4 regions of the Nocardia sp. NPDC052254 genome follow, and region 4 is predicted to be linked to each of the others. Evidence: riboswitches for the same ligand, from Rfam matches in the RefSeq annotation. Region 4 holds a riboswitch; each other region holds the start of a gene.
The links. Region 4 has a riboswitch for S-adenosylmethionine ahead of AB0L57_RS05100 (aminotransferase class V-fold PLP-dependent enzyme). Riboswitches for the same ligand answer to the same signal wherever they lie in the genome.
Positions count from the first base shown of each region.

Region 1: linked by a shared signal. The riboswitch ahead of AB0L57_RS00295 (GNAT family N-acetyltransferase) and the one ahead of AB0L57_RS05100 (aminotransferase class V-fold PLP-dependent enzyme) in region 4 are both predicted to bind S-adenosylmethionine.
Region 2: linked by a shared signal. The riboswitch ahead of AB0L57_RS08740 (rhodanese-like domain-containing protein) and the one ahead of AB0L57_RS05100 (aminotransferase class V-fold PLP-dependent enzyme) in region 4 are both predicted to bind S-adenosylmethionine.
Region 3: linked by a shared signal. The riboswitch ahead of AB0L57_RS25620 (homoserine O-acetyltransferase) and the one ahead of AB0L57_RS05100 (aminotransferase class V-fold PLP-dependent enzyme) in region 4 are both predicted to bind S-adenosylmethionine.

Region 1 covers NZ_JBFAUW010000001.1:59,160-63,886, reverse strand. The annotation lists gene AB0L57_RS00305 (Ig-like domain-containing protein) at 1-637, opposite strand, end outside; gene AB0L57_RS00300 (rhomboid-like protein) at 908-1,594, shown strand; SAM riboswitch class I at 1,683-1,772, shown strand; partial or broken gene AB0L57_RS00295 (GNAT family N-acetyltransferase) at 1,780-2,184, shown strand; gene AB0L57_RS00290 (ABC transporter substrate-binding protein) at 2,449-4,053, shown strand; gene AB0L57_RS00285 (ABC transporter permease) at 4,059-4,727, shown strand, end outside.
Region 2 covers NZ_JBFAUW010000002.1:837,875-842,601, forward strand. The annotation lists gene AB0L57_RS08725 (amidohydrolase family protein) at 1-628, opposite strand, end outside; gene AB0L57_RS08730 (FAD-dependent oxidoreductase) at 680-2,086, opposite strand; gene AB0L57_RS08735 (hypothetical protein) at 2,363-2,821, shown strand; SAM riboswitch class IV at 2,876-2,989, shown strand; gene AB0L57_RS08740 (rhodanese-like domain-containing protein) at 3,008-3,430, shown strand; gene AB0L57_RS08745 (O-succinylhomoserine sulfhydrylase) at 3,546-4,727, shown strand, end outside.
Region 3 covers NZ_JBFAUW010000011.1:199,716-204,442, reverse strand. The annotation lists gene AB0L57_RS25640 (hypothetical protein) at 1-46, shown strand, start outside; gene AB0L57_RS25635 (tRNA (cytidine(34)-2'-O)-methyltransferase) at 73-537, opposite strand; gene AB0L57_RS25630 (N-acetyltransferase) at 807-1,319, shown strand; gene AB0L57_RS25625 (DUF3017 domain-containing protein) at 1,553-1,798, shown strand; gene AB0L57_RS25620 (homoserine O-acetyltransferase) at 1,866-3,020, opposite strand; SAM riboswitch class IV at 3,267-3,378, opposite strand; gene AB0L57_RS25615 (NADP-dependent isocitrate dehydrogenase) at 3,680-4,727, shown strand, end outside.
Region 4 covers NZ_JBFAUW010000002.1:30,738-35,464, forward strand. The annotation lists gene ppa (inorganic diphosphatase) at 1-397, shown strand, start outside; gene AB0L57_RS05090 (crotonase/enoyl-CoA hydratase family protein) at 458-1,279, opposite strand; gene AB0L57_RS05095 (flavin reductase family protein) at 1,450-1,914, shown strand; SAM riboswitch class IV at 2,023-2,137, shown strand; gene AB0L57_RS05100 (aminotransferase class V-fold PLP-dependent enzyme) at 2,186-3,628, shown strand; gene AB0L57_RS05105 (hypothetical protein) at 3,613-3,816, opposite strand; gene AB0L57_RS05110 (DUF2752 domain-containing protein) at 3,834-4,286, opposite strand; gene AB0L57_RS05115 (TetR family transcriptional regulator) at 4,326-4,727, opposite strand, start outside.

The sequences.
Region 1 (4,727 bases), on a different contig from region 4:
GGATCCTGGTGCCCGGCTGCCAGTACTGCGCCGGGCGGAAGTGCACATCCTTGTCGTCGACCCAGTACCAGGCGCCCGGCTGCTCCGGCGTGACCGAGATCTTCAGATGCTTCTGTGCTTCCACCTTGTCCGACACCGGCGCGGTGAACTGGAACACCATCGGCTGGCCGACCCCGATTCCGGTGTCGGCCACCACATCCGGTGCCGGGACCACATTGGCGTAGGCCTTGTGCGCGGCGTCGATCGTGTTCACGGTGAAGGTCTTGTCGGTCGCGATCTGGGCCAGATCCACCGCCTCGGCGGCGACGCGATAGCTCACCCCGTAACCGAGCGGGTCCTTGGAGGTCCAGCTGTGCCGGTCCGCGGCGTAGGCGCCGTTCACGGGCTTGCCGTCGGCATCGGTGACGGTGACCGCGGTGAGCATCCCGTCGGCGGAATTCACCACGATCGGCGCCGACGGATTGAGCGGTCCGTGATCGGCCGCGGGCACATCGATGGTGGCCGGCGCGGTGAATTCCGGGGCCTTGGCCCCCGGTGCCGACGAGGAACCACCGCCGGAGTCTCCGCAACCCGTGGCCGCGACGACGATCGCCGCCATGATCGCCGACACCACCAGTAGAGATCGACGTCCACGCACGCCATCACCGCCCTCTGCTCGCCACCCACGCATGCGCTGCGCCCACCGGAAACCACCATCTCCAGTGGACACCACGAATCCGGTTTCGCGCCGCAGCAGCAGAGTACGTGTCGGCGCCCGACTTCGCGCGCCCGGCATTCCCGGACCAGGCATTTTGTCGGATTAGCGGCATTCCGCACGGTGTGGCCGTCTCACCCCATCCGGGTGATTCCGGGATCGCGGCGACGGCCGACAGTTGGGGTGAACCGCGGATCGCCAGGAAGGTATCCGATGTCGAGAACAGGCCTGCGATGGAAAAGCGTGCCGGTCACGGTCGGACGCTATGTGCGCAGTGCGCCGGGGACCTACATCTGGCTGGCCATCCTGCTGGTGTCCACCGTGGTGGTGCGGCACCTGTCGCCGCAGGACGCGCAGATCCTGCTCGGCAACCGGTCGACCAATCTGCACCACCTGCGAGAGGATCCGTTCCGGGTGCTGGTCACCAGCGCCTTCTGGCTCGCGGGCGGCGGCTGGCTCGGGTACGCGGTCACCTACAGCATCTTCCACGCTCAGGCCGAGCGCTGGCTGGGAACGCTGCGCTGGCTGATCGTGCTGGTGATCGCCCATGTGGGCGCGACCTACATCAGCGAAGGCGTGCTCTACTGGGCCATCCGTCACGGGTACGCACCGCCATCGGCGGTGAACACTCTCGATTACGGGGTGAGTTATGCCCTCGCGGGTGTGGTGGCGGTGCTGGTGTACCGGATCGCGTCGCCGTGGCGCTACCTCTATCTCGTCGGGGTGATCGTCTTCTACGCGATTCCGGTGTTCTCGAACCGAACCTTCACCGACATCGGCCATTTCAGCGCGATGACGCTCGGGTTCGCCTGCTATCCACTGACCCGAGGTCGGCCGGGGCCATGGGATCCGGTGGCCGCGTTGCGCGCGATCGCCGGATCCGTGCGACATCGGTCATGACATCGCCGCGCGATGTCCGCGACAAGGATTGGATTCAGCCCGATCCAGAGTGCTGACCGCGCATCGAGATTCGCCTAGCGTGACATTCCGCCCATCCAGAGCGATCGAGAGACCCGGCTCGCCGACGTCGCAGCAACCCCCTGCGGGGTGTGGGTGCTACCGCCGGGACCGATGGAGGAAATATCATGGTACGCACCGTTTTTCACGTCCACCGGAACGATCCGATGGTCGCGCCGCTGCTCGCCGGACTGGCCATCGAATACAGCGGCCGCTACGGCGGCAGCGCCGGTGCGGTGCACGCGGATCTGGTGAACCACCCGGCCGCCGATTTCGCGGCCCCGCACGGTGATCTGCTGGTGGTCGTCGAGGACGGCGAACCCGTCGCGGGCGGGGCGTTCCGACGCCACGACGAACGGACCGCCGAGCTCGAGCGCATCTGGACCGCGCCCGAACACCGCCGCCGCGGGCTGGCGAGTCTCGTCCTCGCCGAACTCGAGGCCGAGGCGCTGCGCCGCGGCTATCGCCGGATCCTCCTCACCACCGGCCCACGGCAACCGGAAGCGGTCGCCCTGTCCCGCCGCGCCGGATACACCGCCCTCGAGCCGGCGGTGTCGTCGCCGTCCGGACCGCTCGTGCACGCGTTCGAGAAGTACCCGACACGCTCGGCCGCAATACCGCTGCGCCGCAGCCGGTTCGGGCGCGACGGTGGGTACGGCCCGGCCCGTTCCGGATTGCGGTATCGGCCGATACCCAGCGGGCCCGTTCCCGCCTGAAATTCCTGCTGCCGACGCCGACCCACCGGCCCGGGTCGCGGCGCCGGCCGCCCGCCGTATCGATCCTCTCGGAGTCACCGAATGAAACGAATCCTCTCGCTGGCGAGCGCGGTCACCGCGACGCTGGCGATCGCCGCCTGCACACCCGCCTCCGGCGGTGGCGATGCCGGTCCACCGCAGCCGGGAGGCACCCTGCGTTACGGACTGTCCCAGGCTCCGACCTGCTCGGACCCGGCCCAGGCCGGCACCAACCAGACCCTCTACGTGACTCGGCAGATCGTGGACTCGCTCACCGATCAGAACCCGGCGACCGGCGAGATCACACCGTGGCTGGCCACCAGCTGGCAGGTGAGCCCGGACGCGAAGAGCTTCACATTCCATCTACGGCCGGATGTCACCTTCAGCGACGGCACGCCGCTGACCGCCACCTCCGTGCAGAAGAACTTCGACGCCATCGCCCACACCCTCACCACGGCGAAAGCGCCGCTGGGGGCCAGTTATCTGGCCGGCTACGCGGGCACCACGGTGATCGATCCCCTCACCGCCGACATTCGCTTCGACGCGCCGAATGCCCAATTCCTGCAGGCGTCCTCGACGCCACAGCTGGGCATTCTCGCCGATGTCACCACGGCGAAACCGGCCGAACAGCGCTGCCTCGGCGACGATATCGGCAGCGGCCCGTTCGTCTACGCGGGATACCGGCAGGACATCTCCGCGACCCTGGCCAGACGTCCCGGTTACCGATGGGGTTCGGCGGTCTTCGCACACCCTGGTGAGGCGTATCTGGATCGCATCGAATTCACGGTGGTTCCCGAGGCCGGCGTACGTACCGGAAGCCTGTCGTCGAATCAGCTCGATGCCGTCAGTGACGCACTGCCACAGGATGTTCCGCAGCTCGAGGCGACCGGCGCCGAGGTGCAGTTCGCCTCGAATCCGGGCGTCCCGTTCGGACTGCAGCCGAATCTGAGCCGGGCACCGCTGTCGGACGCCGCGGTGCGCCAAGCCCTGTTGCACGGAATCGACCGCACACAGCTGGTGGATACGGTCCTGGGACCACAGTTCCTGCCGGCGACCGGAGCACTCGCCTCGAAAACGCCCGGATACGTGGATCTTTCGAACTCGATCGGCTACGACCCGGAGCAGGCCCGCCACCTCCTCGACAACGCCGGATGGGCGCCCGGCGGCGACGGTATCCGCGTGAAGGACGGGCGTCGACTGTCGTTCGGCGTGCTGTTCAGCACCGCGTTCGCCGCCAATCGGGCAACGCTCGAACTGGTCCAGCAGCAACTACGCTCCATCGGGGTGGATCTGCGGCTCGAACTCGCGGCCGCGGGGGAATACACGGCGCGGCAGAATGCCGGAGATTTCGACACCACCTACTACAACACCACTCGCGCGGACGGCGACATCCTGCGCACCACCTTCGGCCGGGGCCAGCGGAATCTCAACCAGCGCGAGCCCATCGCAGCACTGGATCGAGCGCTCGCCGACCAACTCTCGACCACCGATCCGGCGGCGCGCGGCGCACTCGTCGCCGCGGCCCAGCGGTCGGTGATCGACAACGGGCTGTGGCTGCCGACCATCGAACTGTCGCAAGCGATCGGACGCTCGGCCGCCGTGCACGACCTGAGGTTCGAGGCCTCGGCGCGGCTGCAGTTCCACGACACCTGGCTGAGTACCCGATGAATCCGCTGACCCGGTATGTGATCGTGCGCGTCCTGCAGGCCGCCGGAGTGCTGTGGGCGGCCTTCACCGTCTCCTTCGCGGTGCTGTTCCTGCTGCCGTCGGATCCGGTACAGATGGCCGTCGACGCGGATCCGGGCGCGGTCCCCGACCCGGCCGCGATCGCCGAGTTGAAGGCCAGGTACGGGCTGGATCGCTCGGTGCCGGAACAGTATTGGACCGCGCTCACCCACGCCGTGCGGGGCGACCTCGGCCACTCGCTGAACACCGGGCAACCGGTGACGGGCGCACTGGCACAGTCGATTCCCGCCACGCTGGCGCTGGCCGGGCTCGCCCTGCTGCTGGCGATCGTGCTCGGCGGCGCACTGGCCCTGGCCGCGTCCTACACCCGGCGGCCGTGGTTACGGAATCTGCTGACGGCGCTGCCGCCGATCGGCGCGGCGATGCCCACCTTCTGGGTGGGACTTCTCCTGCTGCAGTTGTTCTCGTTCCGGCTGCGGCTCGTGCCCGCGTTCGGCGGGACCGGATTGCCCGCGACGATCCTGCCCGCGGTCACCCTCGCCGTTCCGGTGGGCGCGGTCATCGCACAGGTGTTGTACAGCGGTCTGGCCGCCACCTGGCGCCAGCCGTTCGTCGAGGTCGCCTTCGCCAAGGGCGCCTCGCGGGCCTGGGTGCAA
Region 2 (4,727 bases), 810 kb from region 4:
CCGCGCGGTTACCCGGCAGATCCGATCCGAACATCAGCGCACCGGGATTGACCGCGTGCACCCGCCGCATCGCCGATTCCACATCCATCGAGATCCGGCCGAAGCCCGAGGCCTTCACCCGGGTGCCCCGATCGACCAGATTCAGCAGATACGGCAGGCATTCGTCGGACATGCCCATGTGGTCGATCGACAGCGCCGGCAGTTTGGAGATCACCGGTTCCAGCGATCCCAGCATCGAGCCGTCGATGTAGAGCTCGACATGCCAGCGTGCCAGTTCGTAGGCGCGCAGGGCCTGCATGGTCAGCGTGACGATGTCGACCGCGGCGCGCTTGAGGTTGAACCGGATGGCCCGCACCCCGGCACGATCCAGCGCGAGGATCTGCTCGTCGGTGACATCCGGGGGCAGATTGATCACCCCGACCCAGTTCGGACCGAGTTCGGCCAGTGCCGCGATCATGAAGGTGGAGTCGGCGCCCTGGAAGGACGCGCTCACCACCGCACCACCGTCGACATCGAAATTCGCCATGCGCTTGCGATAGTCGCCGATGGTGTACGGCTGCGGCAGGTAGCCCTGATTCTCGATCAGCGGATACCGCGGGTCGATGATGTGAACGTGTGAATCGAACACGTGATCAGCATGCCTCAGGTCGGTGACGAATGCGGATCGGGTGTGTGATGTTCACACCTTGTGCGGCTCGCTGGCGCGCAGCATGTCCTCGCGCTCGACGACCTTGACCCGCTCGCGGCCCTCCGGCTCGCCGAGGGCGCGCTCGTGCGCATCCAGGCGGTACCAGCCGGCCCAGGTGGTGAACGGGATGCCCTTCTCCTCCAGGAACTTCAGGATCGCCTCCGGATCGGGCTCGGCGGCGGGGGTGAAGGCGGCGGCATCGTCGAGCAGGCAGGCGATGGTCTCGTTCGCATCGCCCTTGGTGTGCCCGATCAGGCCGACCGGACCGCGCTTGATCCAGCCGGTGACATAGGTCTGCGGCAGGAAGCGCTGAGCGGGGTCCTCGGCGGAGTCGTCGGCGAGCACACGCCCGGCCTCGTTGGGGACGGTTCCGGCCTGATCGTCGAACGGCAGCGCCGGGATGTTCTGCGACAGGTAGCCCACGGCACGGTAGATCGCCTGGACGTCCCAGTCCCTGTGGGTGCCGGTGCCCTTGACGTTGCCGGTGCCGTCGAGGGTCGTGCGCTCGGTGCGCAGGCCCACCACCTTGCCGTCGGCGCCGAGCACCTCGGCGGGGGATTCGAAGAAGTGCAGGAACAGCTTGTGCGGACGGTCGCCGACATCGCGGATGGCCCACTGCTCGAGGGTGTTGCAGACCATGTCGACCTGCTTGGAGTGGCGGCGCGCGGCTTCCGACCCCTCGTCGTAGTCGATGTCCTCGGGCTCGACGATCACCTCGATGTTCGGCGAGTGATCGAGTTCGCGAAGCTCGAGCGGGGTGAACTTGGCCTGGGCGGGACCGCGGCGACCGAAGACGTGCACCTCGAGCGCCTTGTTGTTCTTCAGGCCCTCGTAGACGTTCGGCGGGATCTCGGTCGGCAGCAGCTCGTCACCGGTCTTGGCCAGCACACGGGCGACATCGAGCGCGACGTTGCCGACGCCGAGGACCGCGACCTTCTCCGCGTCCAGCGGCCAGCTGCGCGGCACATCCGGGTGACCGTCGTACCAGGACACGAAGTCCGCGGCGCCATAGCTGCCGTCGAGGTCGATACCGGGGACGCCGAGTGCGCGGTCGGCGTTCGCACCGGTGGAGAAGATCACCGCGTCATAGAAACGCCGCAGGTCCTCGAGGTCGATGTCGCTGCCGTAGTCGATGTTGCCGAGCAGGCGGACCTCAGGCTTGTCGAGCACCTTGTGCAGGGCGGTGATGATGCCCTTGATGCGGGGGTGGTCGGGGGCGACGCCGTAGCGGATCAGTCCGAAGGGCGCGGGCATCCGCTCGTAGAGATCGATGCTCGCCTCGACATCGGACTTCATCAGCGCGTCGGCGGCATAGATACCGGCCGGTCCGGCACCCACGATCGCGATGCGCAGGGGGCGGTCGATCGCGCCGCCATTCGTTCCAGCGTGTTCGGTCATTTCTACGCGCACCCTTTGGTCGAAAACACTCGTCTTTTTAATCTCAGCCGTCTTTCTTAGCTTAGGCTAAGTTGACGTGCGGGCCGGAATCTGCCCGGTTGGCTGTGGTGCCGGCGCTGCTTCGTTGCCGCGCCCGGAACCATCCGATCCGTGCACCGGATATGGCCGGAGTTCTGCCGATTCTATCGGTGGTGTACATCGCAGCTGTTCCCGGTGCCCGCCGAAAAACGCAGGCGTGATCTTCGACACTTCGGCCCGCCGGGGATGATCGACCCCATGAGCGACAGCGATCAGGAAACCCCGCGCGACGATCCGGCAATCCCGATCGATCAGCGTGAGGCCACGCGTTCGGCGATGCCGTTCCTGATCGCCGTGGTCATCGCCGGGATCGCGGTGATCGCTGTCGTCGTCCTCGCGCTCGCCCGCCCGGTCGAGAACAATGTCACAGATACCGATCGGGTCGCCGTGGCCGCGCGCAACTTCGCCACGGCCCGAAGCGATTCCGACGCCGACCGGCGCAAGACCACCGAATGCGCGAACTTCGACGAGAAGAAATCGCCGCTGGGTCCGGACTCGGTCGGCAAGAAGTACGAACTCGCCGGAGTCGATGCGGTGAAGATCGACGGCGACCACGCCACCGCCTCGGTGACCAGCCAGATCGATGGTCGCAAGAGCGTGGCGAACTGGAATTTCGTCCAGGAGAAGGGGGTCTGGCTGGTATGTGGCAATGCATGATTCCGACCGGTCGGCGTTTGACAATCTACCCTGTGACCAGGCATTCTCGGTTCAGGTCATGAGTGCCAGCGCCAAGCCCCGGCTCGCTGGCCGGCAACCCTCCTCCGCGGTGGGGTGCTCCGGGTGACGACCAGGCCGTGGTCCGACCGGACACGGCAAGTGCGGATTCCGTAGGAGGTTCGACAAGTGAGCTACGCCGGTGACATCACGCCCGGGCAGGCGTGGGAGTTGTTGCGCGACAATGCCGATGCGGTGCTGGTGGATGTGCGCACCGAGGCCGAGTGGCGATTCGTCGGTGTACCGGACACCGCCGCGATCGAACGGCCGACGGCGCTGATCGAGTGGGTCGATTTCGGTGGGTCGCCCAATCCGGATTTCGTGGCCCAGCTGCAACAGCTGCTGGCCGATCGAGGCATCGACAGCGATGCCCCGGTGATCTTCCTGTGCCGTTCGGGCCAGCGCTCGATCGGAGCGGCCACCGCCGCCACCGCGGCCGGATTCGCGCCCTCCTACAACGTGCTGGAGGGTTTCGAGGGACCGCTGGACGCCGACGGTCATCGCGGCGGTGCGGGCTGGCGCGCGCTCGGGCTGCCCTGGCGGCAGTCGTGAGCGGCGTTTCCTCAGCTGCCGGCACCGCAGGAGAAGGCCCTGTGTGGCAATTGATTTCACGTAGTCGGGCGCTGTTCCCGGCGAGCCCGGTCCGCCGGGTCGATGGGAGGCATTCATGATCACCGGCGGTGCATTCGATCGTCCGCTACCCGAGGGTGTGGGCCCCGCGACACTGGGTGTGCGCGGCGGGGTGCGGCGCTCCGGATTCGAGGAGACCTCCGAGGCGCTGTATCTGTCCTCCGGATTCGTCTATGAGAGCGCGGAGGCGGCGGAGGCGGCCTTCACCGGCGATATCGAGCATTTCGTCTATTCGCGCTACGGCAATCCGACCGTCGCCATGTTCGAGGAGCGGATGCGGCTGCTCGAAGGCGCCGAAGCCTGCTTCGCGACCGCGAGCGGTATGTCGGCGGTGTTCACCGCACTGGCCGCACTGCTCGGACAGGGCGATCGGCTGGTCGCCGCGCGCAGCCTGTTCGGCTCCTGTTTCGTGGTGTGCAACGAGATCCTGCCGCGCTGGGGTGTGGAAACCGTCTTCGTCGACGGTGAGGATCTCGAGCAGTGGGAACAGGCGCTGTCGCAGCCGACGGCCGCCGTCTTCTTCGAGACGCCCTCGAACCCGATGCAGACCCTCGTCGATGTGCGCCGGGTGAGCGAGCTGGCCCATGCCGCCGGCGCGAAAGTGGTGCTGGACAACGTCTTCGCGACGCCGCTGCTGCAGCGCAGCCTCGATCTGGGCGCCGATGTGGTGGTGTATTCGGGCACCAAGCACATCGACGGTCAGGGCCGGGTGCTCGGCGGCGCGATCCTGGGCGACAGCGAATACATCAACGGCCCCGTCAAGAACCTGATGCGGCACACCGGTCCGGCGCTGAGCCCGTTCAATGCCTGGACCCTGCTCAAGGGCCTGGAGACCATGCCGCTGCGAGTGCGGCAGTCGACGCGGTCCGCACTGGCCGTCGCGCAGTTCCTGGAGCAGCATCCGGCGGTCGCGTGGACCAAGTACCCGTTCCTCACCTCGCATCCGCAGCACGAGCTGGCCACCTCGCAGATGTCGGGCGGCGGCACCGTGGTGACCTTCGAACTGGCCGCCGGTCCCGACGAGGGCAAGAAGCGGGCCTTCGAGGTGCTGAACCGGCTGCGCATCGTGGACATCTCCAACAATCTCGGCGATGCCAAGTCGCTGATCACCCATCCGGCCACCACCACCCATCGGGCGATGGGCCCGGAAGGCCGTGCGGCCGTTGGCCTCACCGACGGCGTGTTGCGCATCTCGATCGGCCTCGAGGACGTGGAGGAT
Region 3 (4,727 bases), on a different contig from region 4:
ATCGCCACTCACAGAGGCACTGGGCGAACCGGGATGCGGGTCGTGACCGGCTGTTCTTCGCGGCAGAGGTCGTTACACCGCTCCCGGGAAACCCAGCTGGCGCCATGCCTCGTACACCGCGACGGCCGCGGCATTGGACAGGTTCATCGATCGGCGGCCGGGGAGCATGGGGATCCGCAGTTGTTCGGTGACGTGCGGATCGTTCAGCACTTCGTCCGGCAGGCCGGTCGGTTCCGGGCCGAACAGCAGGACGTCTCCGGTGCGGTAGGAGATATCGGTATTGCGAGTGGTGGCATGGGTGGTGAAGGCGAACACTCGCTCGGGTCGCAGCGATTTCCATGCGGCCGTGAGATTTTCGTGCACCGTCACCACGGCCAGATCGTGATAGTCGAGTCCGGCCCGGCGCAGCTTCGGCTCCGAAAGATCGAAGCCGAGCGGTTCGATCAGATGCAGCTCGCATCCGGTACCGGCCGCCAAACGGATCGCATTGCCCGTATTCGGCGGGATACGCGGTTCGAAGAACACCAGCTTGAGCACACCGAGACGGTACCCGCCCGCCCGGCGGCCCACGCCGCGGAGCCCGGCCTTCTGTTACCGTGACCGGCGGCCGTCTTCTGACGGCCGATCCGTTGTATCGGCACCGCGGTGTCGGTGAGTTTCGCAGGAGGTGGGTTGATGACTGTGCACGAGGCCGTTGTGCGCGCATCTGCCGGATATCTCCCCGGGGGCATCGGCTCCTTCCGCGCCGCGGCCTGATTCCGTCCTCGCCGAATCATCACCTACCGATACGAAACGGATTCGTACCATTGACCATTCGTAACTGGATCACACGCGCCGAAACCGCCGCCGACATTCCCGCCGTCCACGCGATCAACACCGCCGCATTCGACCGACCGGACGAAGCCGACCTCGTCGAGGCGTTGCGCGCGGATCCGGCCTGGATCGACGGCCTGTCGATCGTGGCGACCGCACCCGACGGCACCGTCGCCGGCTTCGCGCTGCTGACCCGCTGCCACATCGGCGACATCCCGGCCCTGTGCCTCGGGCCCTGTGCCGTATCGCCCGAGTTCCAGCGCACCGGCGCGGGAGCCGCGGCCATCCGTAACACACTGCGGACGGCGGCAGACCGTGGGGAGCATTTCGTCACAGTGCTCGGTCATCCCGAGTACTACCCACGGTTCGGCTTCCGACGGGCCGGCCAATACGGCATCGATCTGAGTATCGATGTTCCCGACGATGCGCTGATGGTCCTCGCGCTCGACGAGGATCATCCGGTTCCGTCGGGCCGTATCCGCTACGCCGCACCGTTCGGCATCTGATCGCCGCCGGGGCGTAGGCCGGCCCCATCCAGCGGCCGACCTGCGCCCCCTCTCGGCAGGGGTATTCGCTACACGGCCCCGCTCGGGGGCGCATCGCCGCTCGGTCGCGGCGGCCGCATCCGGTGGTCGTCGCGACTCGGGTCGCACATGCGAGAATCGCAGCCGTGACCGACGCGCCCACCACACAACCGCAGCATTCCAGCCCGGCGAACCGCTTCCCCCTTCATCTGCCGATGCTGCTGGTCGTTGTGGTCCTGCTGGTTGCCGTGGTCTTCGTGGCCCAGGACCGCTGGCGCCGTGGCGCGTTCTTCATCGGCGGGGCAACACTGCTCGCGGCGGCGCTGCGCTTGTGCCTGCCCACGGCCCGGGTCGGATTGCTGGCGGTGCGGAGCCGGCCCTTCGATATCGGGGCCTACACCGTTCTCGGCGGTGCCATCATCGTTCTGGCGGCAACGATCAGCAGCCTCGGCGTCGGCTGAGCCACTCGCGATCGAACCGGCCGCACCCGCTCGGCCCACTGCCGGGCCGAGCGTGGCGGCGCTGTGCTCAGGACGCGCGGGCCTCGCGCGCCGCGAGCGCCAGCTCCATGGTCTGTTCCAGCATCTTGCCGATCGCCGCGGTCTCGGTGAGGAATCCGTCGTGCCCGTCGCGGGAGTGCACCACTTCCAGGCCCTTGCAGCCGGGCAGCAGATCGGCCAGCTCCTGCTGGGTCCGCAACGGATACAACCGATCCGAGTCCACGCCGCCGACCAGGCACGGCACCGGGATGGCGGCCAGAGCGGCCTCGATACCCCCGCGGCCGCGTCCCACATCGTGGCGGTTCATCGCCTCGGTGAGCAGGATGTAGGTGGCGGCGTCGAATCGGGCGACGAGCTTGTCGGCCTGATGGTCGAGATAGCTCTGCACCGCGTAACGCCCACCGTCCCACGGGTCTTCCGTGCCCTGAGCGGTGTTGGCGAACCGGTGATCGAGTTCGAATTCGGTGCGGTAGGTCAGGTGTGCGATACGGCGCGCGACCCCCAGTCCGGCCCGCGGGCTGCGGCCCGTGCCGTGATACTCGCCGCCCTGCCAGTCCGGATCGGATGTGATCGCGGCGATCTGCGTGGTCTGGGTGCCGATCTGGTCGGCGGTCGCGCGGGCGCCGACGGCCAGGACCAGGGCGGCGTCGACACGATCGGGGTGACCGGCCATCCACTCCAGCACCCGCATGCCGCCCATGGAACCGCCGACCACCGCGGCCGTGCGGGCGATACCCAGCAGATCCAGCAGCACGACCTCGGCCTCGACCTGATCGCGGATCGAGATCTCGGGAAACCGCGTGCCCCAGGGCTTTCCGTCCGGTGCCGGGGAGGCGGGCCCGGTGCTGCCCTGACAGCCGCCGAGCACATTCGTCGCGATGACACACCAGCGATCGGTATCGAGCGCCGCGCCGGGGCCGACCAGGCCGTCCCACCAGCCCGGCAGCGCGTGCCGATCGTCCGGCCGTCCGCAGACGTGCGAGTCACCGGTCAGGGCGTGCTCGACCAGGACCACGTTGTCGAGTTCGGGCGAGAGCTCACCCCAGCGCTGGACGGCCAGCTCCACGCCGGGCACGACCGCGCCGTTCTCCAGCCGGACCTCGCCGATCGCGATGACTCCCAGACTGCCGTCCGGGGGTGGTAGCAGCGCGGTTGCGCCCGCGCGGGACGCACTCGATTCGATACTCACGGTCACCGCGCCTGCCACACGGGGTGGTCGATTCCGGCCGCCACCATCGGTCTGCGGGCCGGCCGGGGCATGGCACCGGCGGCCGCCAGATCGGCGCGCGACGGGTGCGCGCGCGAGGTCGAAGCAGCACGGACGACGAGGGAACACACATCCCCGATCGTAGCGACACGCCTGGAACGCGCTGCCGCCTCTACACACTTGCCGCGGGGCACGGTGAACTCACTCACTGGTTGCTCCTGATAGTCGCGCTTGCTCTCGGCTTTCGAGAGCCCGGTCAATCACCCGGAGCACCCCACCGCAACTGGAGGGTTGCCGGCCAGCGAGCCGGGGCTTGGCGCTGGCACTCATGACCTGACGTGGATGTTAACAATCGGCCCCGGTGGACGCGAGAGTTGGGCTCGCCCGATTCCGCGCGGACAACCGGGTCGATCGCCCCGGTGCGAGATGGTCGGTGTGACGTGCGACTCCCTCAATGGGGCGGCCCCTGTCATTGAGACCCAGCGCACCAGTACGCTTGTCTTGTTTAGCACCAGGCGTCTCGTGGACAACGCGGGGCGTATACGTTGTCTGTTGAACAGCTGGGGTCCGCTCACAAGCGTGCTCGCCTGGCCGTGCAATGGGAGCACACCTTCCTTAGGAGGACACGAAGATCCATGTCCAAGATCAAGGTTGAAGGGACCGTCGTCGAACTCGACGGCGACGAGATGACCCGGATCATCTGGCAGTTCATCAAGGACAAGCTGATCCATCCGTACCTCGATGTGAACCTCGAGTACTACGACCTGGGCATCGAATACCGCGACAAGACCGACGACCAGGTCACCGTCGATGCGGCCAATGCCATCAAGAAACACGGTGTCGGCGTCAAATGCGCCACCATCACCCCCGACGAGGCTCGGGTCGAGGAGTTCAATCTCAAGAAGATGTGGCGTTCGCCGAACGGCACGATTCGTAACATCCTCGGCGGCACCATCTTCCGCGCCCCGATCATCATCTCCAATGTGCCGCGCCTGGTGCCGGGCTGGACCAAGCCGATCATCATCGGCCGTCACGCCTTCGGTGACCAGTACCGCGCCACGGACTTCAAGGTGCATCAGGCCGGCACCGTCACGATCCAGTTCACCCCGGAGGACGGCTCCGAGCCGATCGTCCACGAAGTGGTGAAGATGCCCGAGGACGGCGGCGTCGTCATGGGTATGTACAACTTCAAGAAGTCCATCGAGGACTTCGCGCGGGCCTCGCTGAACTACGGCCTGCAGCAGAACTACCCGGTCTACATGTCGACCAAGAACACCATCCTGAAGGCCTACGACGGCATGTTCAAGGATACGTTCCAGGAAGTCTTCGAGACCGAGTTCAAGCAGGAGTTCGAGGCCGCCGGTCTCACCTACGAGCACCGTCTGATCGACGACATGGTCGCCTCCGCCCTGAAGTGGGAGGGCGGCTACGTCTGGGCCTGCAAGAACTACGACGGCGACGTGCAGTCCGACACCGTGGCGCAGGGCTTCGGCTCGCTGGGCCTGATGACCTCGGTGCTGCTCACCCCGGACGGCCGCACCTGTGAGGCCGAGGCCGCACACGGCACGGTGACCCGTCACTTCCGCCAGCACCAGCAGGGCAAGCCCACCTCCACGAACCCGATCGCCTCGATCTTCGCGTGGAGCCGTGGTATCGCCCATCGCGGCAAGCTGGACAACACCC
Region 4 (4,727 bases):
CTACACCCCGATGGTTTATCCGGCCGACTACGGCTACATCGAGAACACCCTGGGCTCCGACGGCGATCCGCTGGACTGCCTGGTGCTCCTGCCGGAATCGGTGTTCCCGGGTGTCATCGTCGAGGCCCGTCCGGTGGGCGTGCTGCTGATGAGCGACGAGGCCGGCGGCGACGAGAAGCTGGTGGCGGTTCCGGCCGGCGACAAGCGCTGGGACCACATCCAGGATGTGAACGACATCCCGGAATTCGAGCGCAAGGCCATCGAGCACTTCTTCGAGCACTACAAGGATCTCGAGCCCGGAAAGTGGGTCAAGGTCGACGGCTGGGACAACCGCGCCAAGGCCGAGACCCTCACCGACGAGGCGTACAAGCGACTGCAGGAGCAGGGCGGGCACTGATCGGCGTCCGACGGCGCTCGTCTTCGCGAGCGCCGTCGCGGGACCGCCGATTGCCCGCCGCTACTTGCCGCGGAAGACCGGGCTGCGCTTCTCGAACACGGCCTGAATCGCCTCGGTGAGATCTTCCGAGGGCAGGAACGCCGCATTCCACGCCGAAACGTAGCGCAGACCGTCGGCGATCTTGCCCGCCTTGGGCTGATCGAGGACGTCCTTGATGCCCTGCACGACCAGTGGCGGGTTCGCGGCGATCTCCTCGGCCAGTTCCTGCGCGGCCGCCAGCACCGCCTCCTGGTCGGGGTGGACGTCGTTGATCAGGCCGATCTTCTCGGCTCGCGCCGCGTCGATGTCCTTGCCGGTGAAGGCGAGTTCGCGCAGATGCCCCTCGCCGATGATGTCCGGCAGCCGATGCAGCGAACCGATATCGGCCACGATCGCGACCTTCGCCTCGCGCAGACTGAAGCTCGCCTCGGCACTGGCCAGCCGGATGTCGGCAGCGGCGATCAGATCCAGACCACCACCGACGCACCAGCCGGACACCGCCGCGATGACGGGTTTGCGGCAGTTCGCGACCGCGGTCACCGAATCCTGCATGCGCCGGATCTCGTGCAGGAAATCGGTGCGCGGCGCGGCCAGGGCCTTCTCGCCCAGCAGTGGGCCGAATGTCGGGCTCATGGCCGGCAGATCCAGACCATAGGAGAAGTTCTTACCCGATCCGGTCAGTACGATCGCCCGGATCTCGGCGTCCGCGTCCAGTTCGGCGAAGATCTGCGGCAGTTCGCTCCAGAAGTCCGGTCCCATCGCATTGCCCTTGCCGGGCCCGGTCAGCGTCACGCGCGCGACAGCACCGGTGCGATCGACCTCGAAAGCCTTCCAATCAGTCATTCTTACAGCGTATCGGGGCAGTTCGCAGGCTCGGGCGCAGCGGTCCGGAATATGTCACGGGGCACAGGACGTAGTTTGGAACCGTGAGCAGTTCCCAGCGACCCGATGCCGAGGTCGCAGATCTCGGCCCCAGCGATGACGGCATCACCGCGGCACAGTATCGATCCGCCATGCGGCACTATCCGGCCGGCGTGACAATCGTCACCCTCGCCCGCCCGGATCGGCCGGTGGGTTTCACCGCCACCTCATTCGCCTCGCTGTCGCTGGATCCGCCACTCATCTCGTTCAACATCGCGCACAGGTCCTCGTCGATCGATGCGATGTCACAGGCCGATTCCGTAGTGGTCCACTTTCTCGGCGAACATCAACAACATCTGGCACAACGGTTTTCGCGATCGGCCGAACACCGGTTCACCGATCCTGCGTTGTGGTCGACGCTCGAGACCGGTGAACCGGTCCTGCACGACACACCGATCTGGGTACGCGCCACGGTGCATCGGCTGATCCCCATCGGCGATCACACCCTGGTGGTCGGCCTGGTGACCCGGGTACACGACGACACCGCGGACGAGCCGATGCGCAACCCGCTGCTGTACTACAACGGCACATATCACCGCCCGGCCGGATTGGACTGACACCCAAAGATTGTGGAGGCGGGCATTCGCGCCGGCGCGAATACGCGGCAACCCTCCGTCCGCCACGGCGCTTGACAATCCGCCACGCCGTCTGCCAGTCTCGGCTCAGGTCATGAGTGCCAGCATCAAGCCCCGGCTCGCTGGTCGGCAACCCTCCTCCGCGGTGGGGTGCTCCGGGTGACGACCTGGCCGTTTGTTCGACCGAACACGGCAAGCGCGGACTCCGATCATCGTTGCACTCCCGGAGTCCCAGGACCGAGGGATTGTCCCGATGAGTACTGCTGTCTCCGACATTGCCGTCCCCGACGCCGATTCGGCCACCGAAACCGTTGCCGCGCACCATAACCGGGCTGAATCCGGGTGCTCCGGCAACACCACCCGCGCCTGCCGAACCGGCGACCCGATCGCCCGCGTCTCCGGCTGTGAGCTCCGAGTTCCCCTGGTGCAGGGCGGATTCACGACCTACGCCAATTTCGACTACGCCGCCAGCACACCGGCTCTGGCCCGGGTCACCGACCGGGTGAACGAACTGCTCCCCTACTACGCCAGCGTGCACCGCGGCGCCGGCTACGCCTCGCGGATCAGCACCGATTGCTATGAGGCCGCGCGCAATTCGGTGGCCCGTGCGGTGCACGCGGCCGCCGATCAGGTCGTCGTCTTCACCCGCAACACCACCGACTCGCTGAATCTGCTCGCCTCCTGCGTCCCGGGCGACACCGTGGTCCTCGACATCGAGCACCACGCGAACTTCCTGCCCTGGACCTGCGGCGGCCGCCGAGTGGTGCGTGCCGCCACCACGATCGCCGAGACGCTCCGCCGCATCGAGGCCGAACTGCGCGCCGAACCCGCTGCACTGCTTGCGATTACGGGCGCCTCGAATGTGACCGGCGAGGTGCTGCCGCTGGCGGAACTGACGACGCTCGCACACGAGTGCGGAGCGCGGATCCTCGTCGACGCCGCGCAGCTGGCACCGCACCGGCGCATCGATCTGCAGGCGAGTTCATCCGGAATCGACTATCTCGCCTTCTCCGGGCACAAGCTCTACGCCCCGTTCGGTGCCGGCGTGCTCGTCGGCCGGCGCGATTGGCTCGACGCGGCGCCGCCATATCTGGCCGGCGGCGGCGCGGTCACCACCGTGACCACCGAGGATGTCCGTTGGGCGTGCGCACCTCAGCGGCACGAGGCGGGGTCCCCGAACGTGCTGGGGGCGGCGGCGGTCGCGGCGGCCTGCGAGACCCTGGCGGACCTCGACGAACAGGCAGTGGTCGAACATGAGCACCACCTGATCCAGCGACTGCGCGACGGTCTGGAAACCACTGCGGGACTGGAGTTTCTGCGCATCTTCGACGACAGCACGGACAGTGTCGGCATCGTCGCGTTCACCATCGACGGATTCGAGCCGGGCCGGATCGCGGCATATCTGTCGGCGGAGTACGGCATCGGTGTGCGGGACGGCAAATTCTGCGCACATCCGCTGCTGCGGCGGCTGGGAGTCGACGGGGCGGTCCGCGCCAGTGTCGGCCTGGGCACCTCGGTCGCCGATGTGGACCGCCTGATCGACGCGCTGCATCGACTGGTCCGGGACGGGGCCCGCTGGAATTACACCCGCGCCGACGGGCAGTGGTCTGCGCTACCGGAGACCCGGGCGGGTCTCACCGAATCCCGACCCGGCGCCGCGCCCTGCACGGTCCGAGATCCTCAGGGCACCAGATAGCGCGCGGCCAGCTCCTCCACCAGCGGATCGCCATCGGTGACGGAATCGAGCGCCTCGAGGTCCTCTTCGATGGCGATCTGGCGCGGATCGTCCTGTTCGGGGTCGGGTGCACCGTCCTCGTTCAGCTGGCGCAGCATTTTCGCGCGCACTCGTGTCTTCAACGAATCAGTGGTCTCCGCTTCGGCCATATCTTCAGCATGCCCGGCTAGGCAGGGGCCAGCCAGGTGCCCAGGGGTGTGTTGCGTACCACGGTGAACACCACGAGGGCGCCGATCAGCACCCACTGCCCACGCTGGCCGACAGTGAACGGGAAGGTCCCGTCGGGCCGTCCGCGCCAACGGCCGAACGCCCACCGGCCCCACCAGAACACCACGGTGACCAGCAGCGGTAGCAGGAAGACATTGCTGTGCACGGCATCGAGCAGCCGACCCTCGGTGAGGTTGTGCATCGCCCGCAGGCCGCCGCACCCCGGGCACCACCAACCGGTGAGTGCGTAGAAGGGGCAGATTCCGTAGGAACCGTGCGTATGCGGATCGCGGAAATGCAGCAGGACCGCCGCACCCGCCGCGGCCCCGGCGACCAGCACCGGCATTCCCGCCGTCCGCCAACCGGTCCGCGATCCCGACGGCGATGCGGGAGCCCGATGCGCGATGTCCACAACCTCACGGTAATCGGCGGCGACCGGCAGCCGCCACACTCACCGGTGCGCGGTCACCGGTGCGGTGAGCGTGCCGGCGATCATGTCGATGATCTCGGCCCATGCCGCGCGATCGTCTGCTCCCACCCGCCCGGCCTCCACCGCGCGTTCGTGATCTGCCAGCAGTGAGAACAGCACCGTGGTGAGACTGCGCAACCGCCAGTGGCGCAGGCGGGGTGGCAGATCCGACAACGCGTGGTCCAGTCCGCCCACGATCACCCGCACCGAAGTGCGCTCGTCACTGGCGAGATTGGCCGCGTCCGACACCGCGGGGTGTGTGCGGATCTGTTCGAGAAACCTTGCATAGCAGGATGTCTCATCACTGGCCCCCAGTTCGAACATCGGGATCACCAGGGCGTCCAGCAGCGCGTGCACATCGTCGGGGGCGGGCCGCTGCGCCAG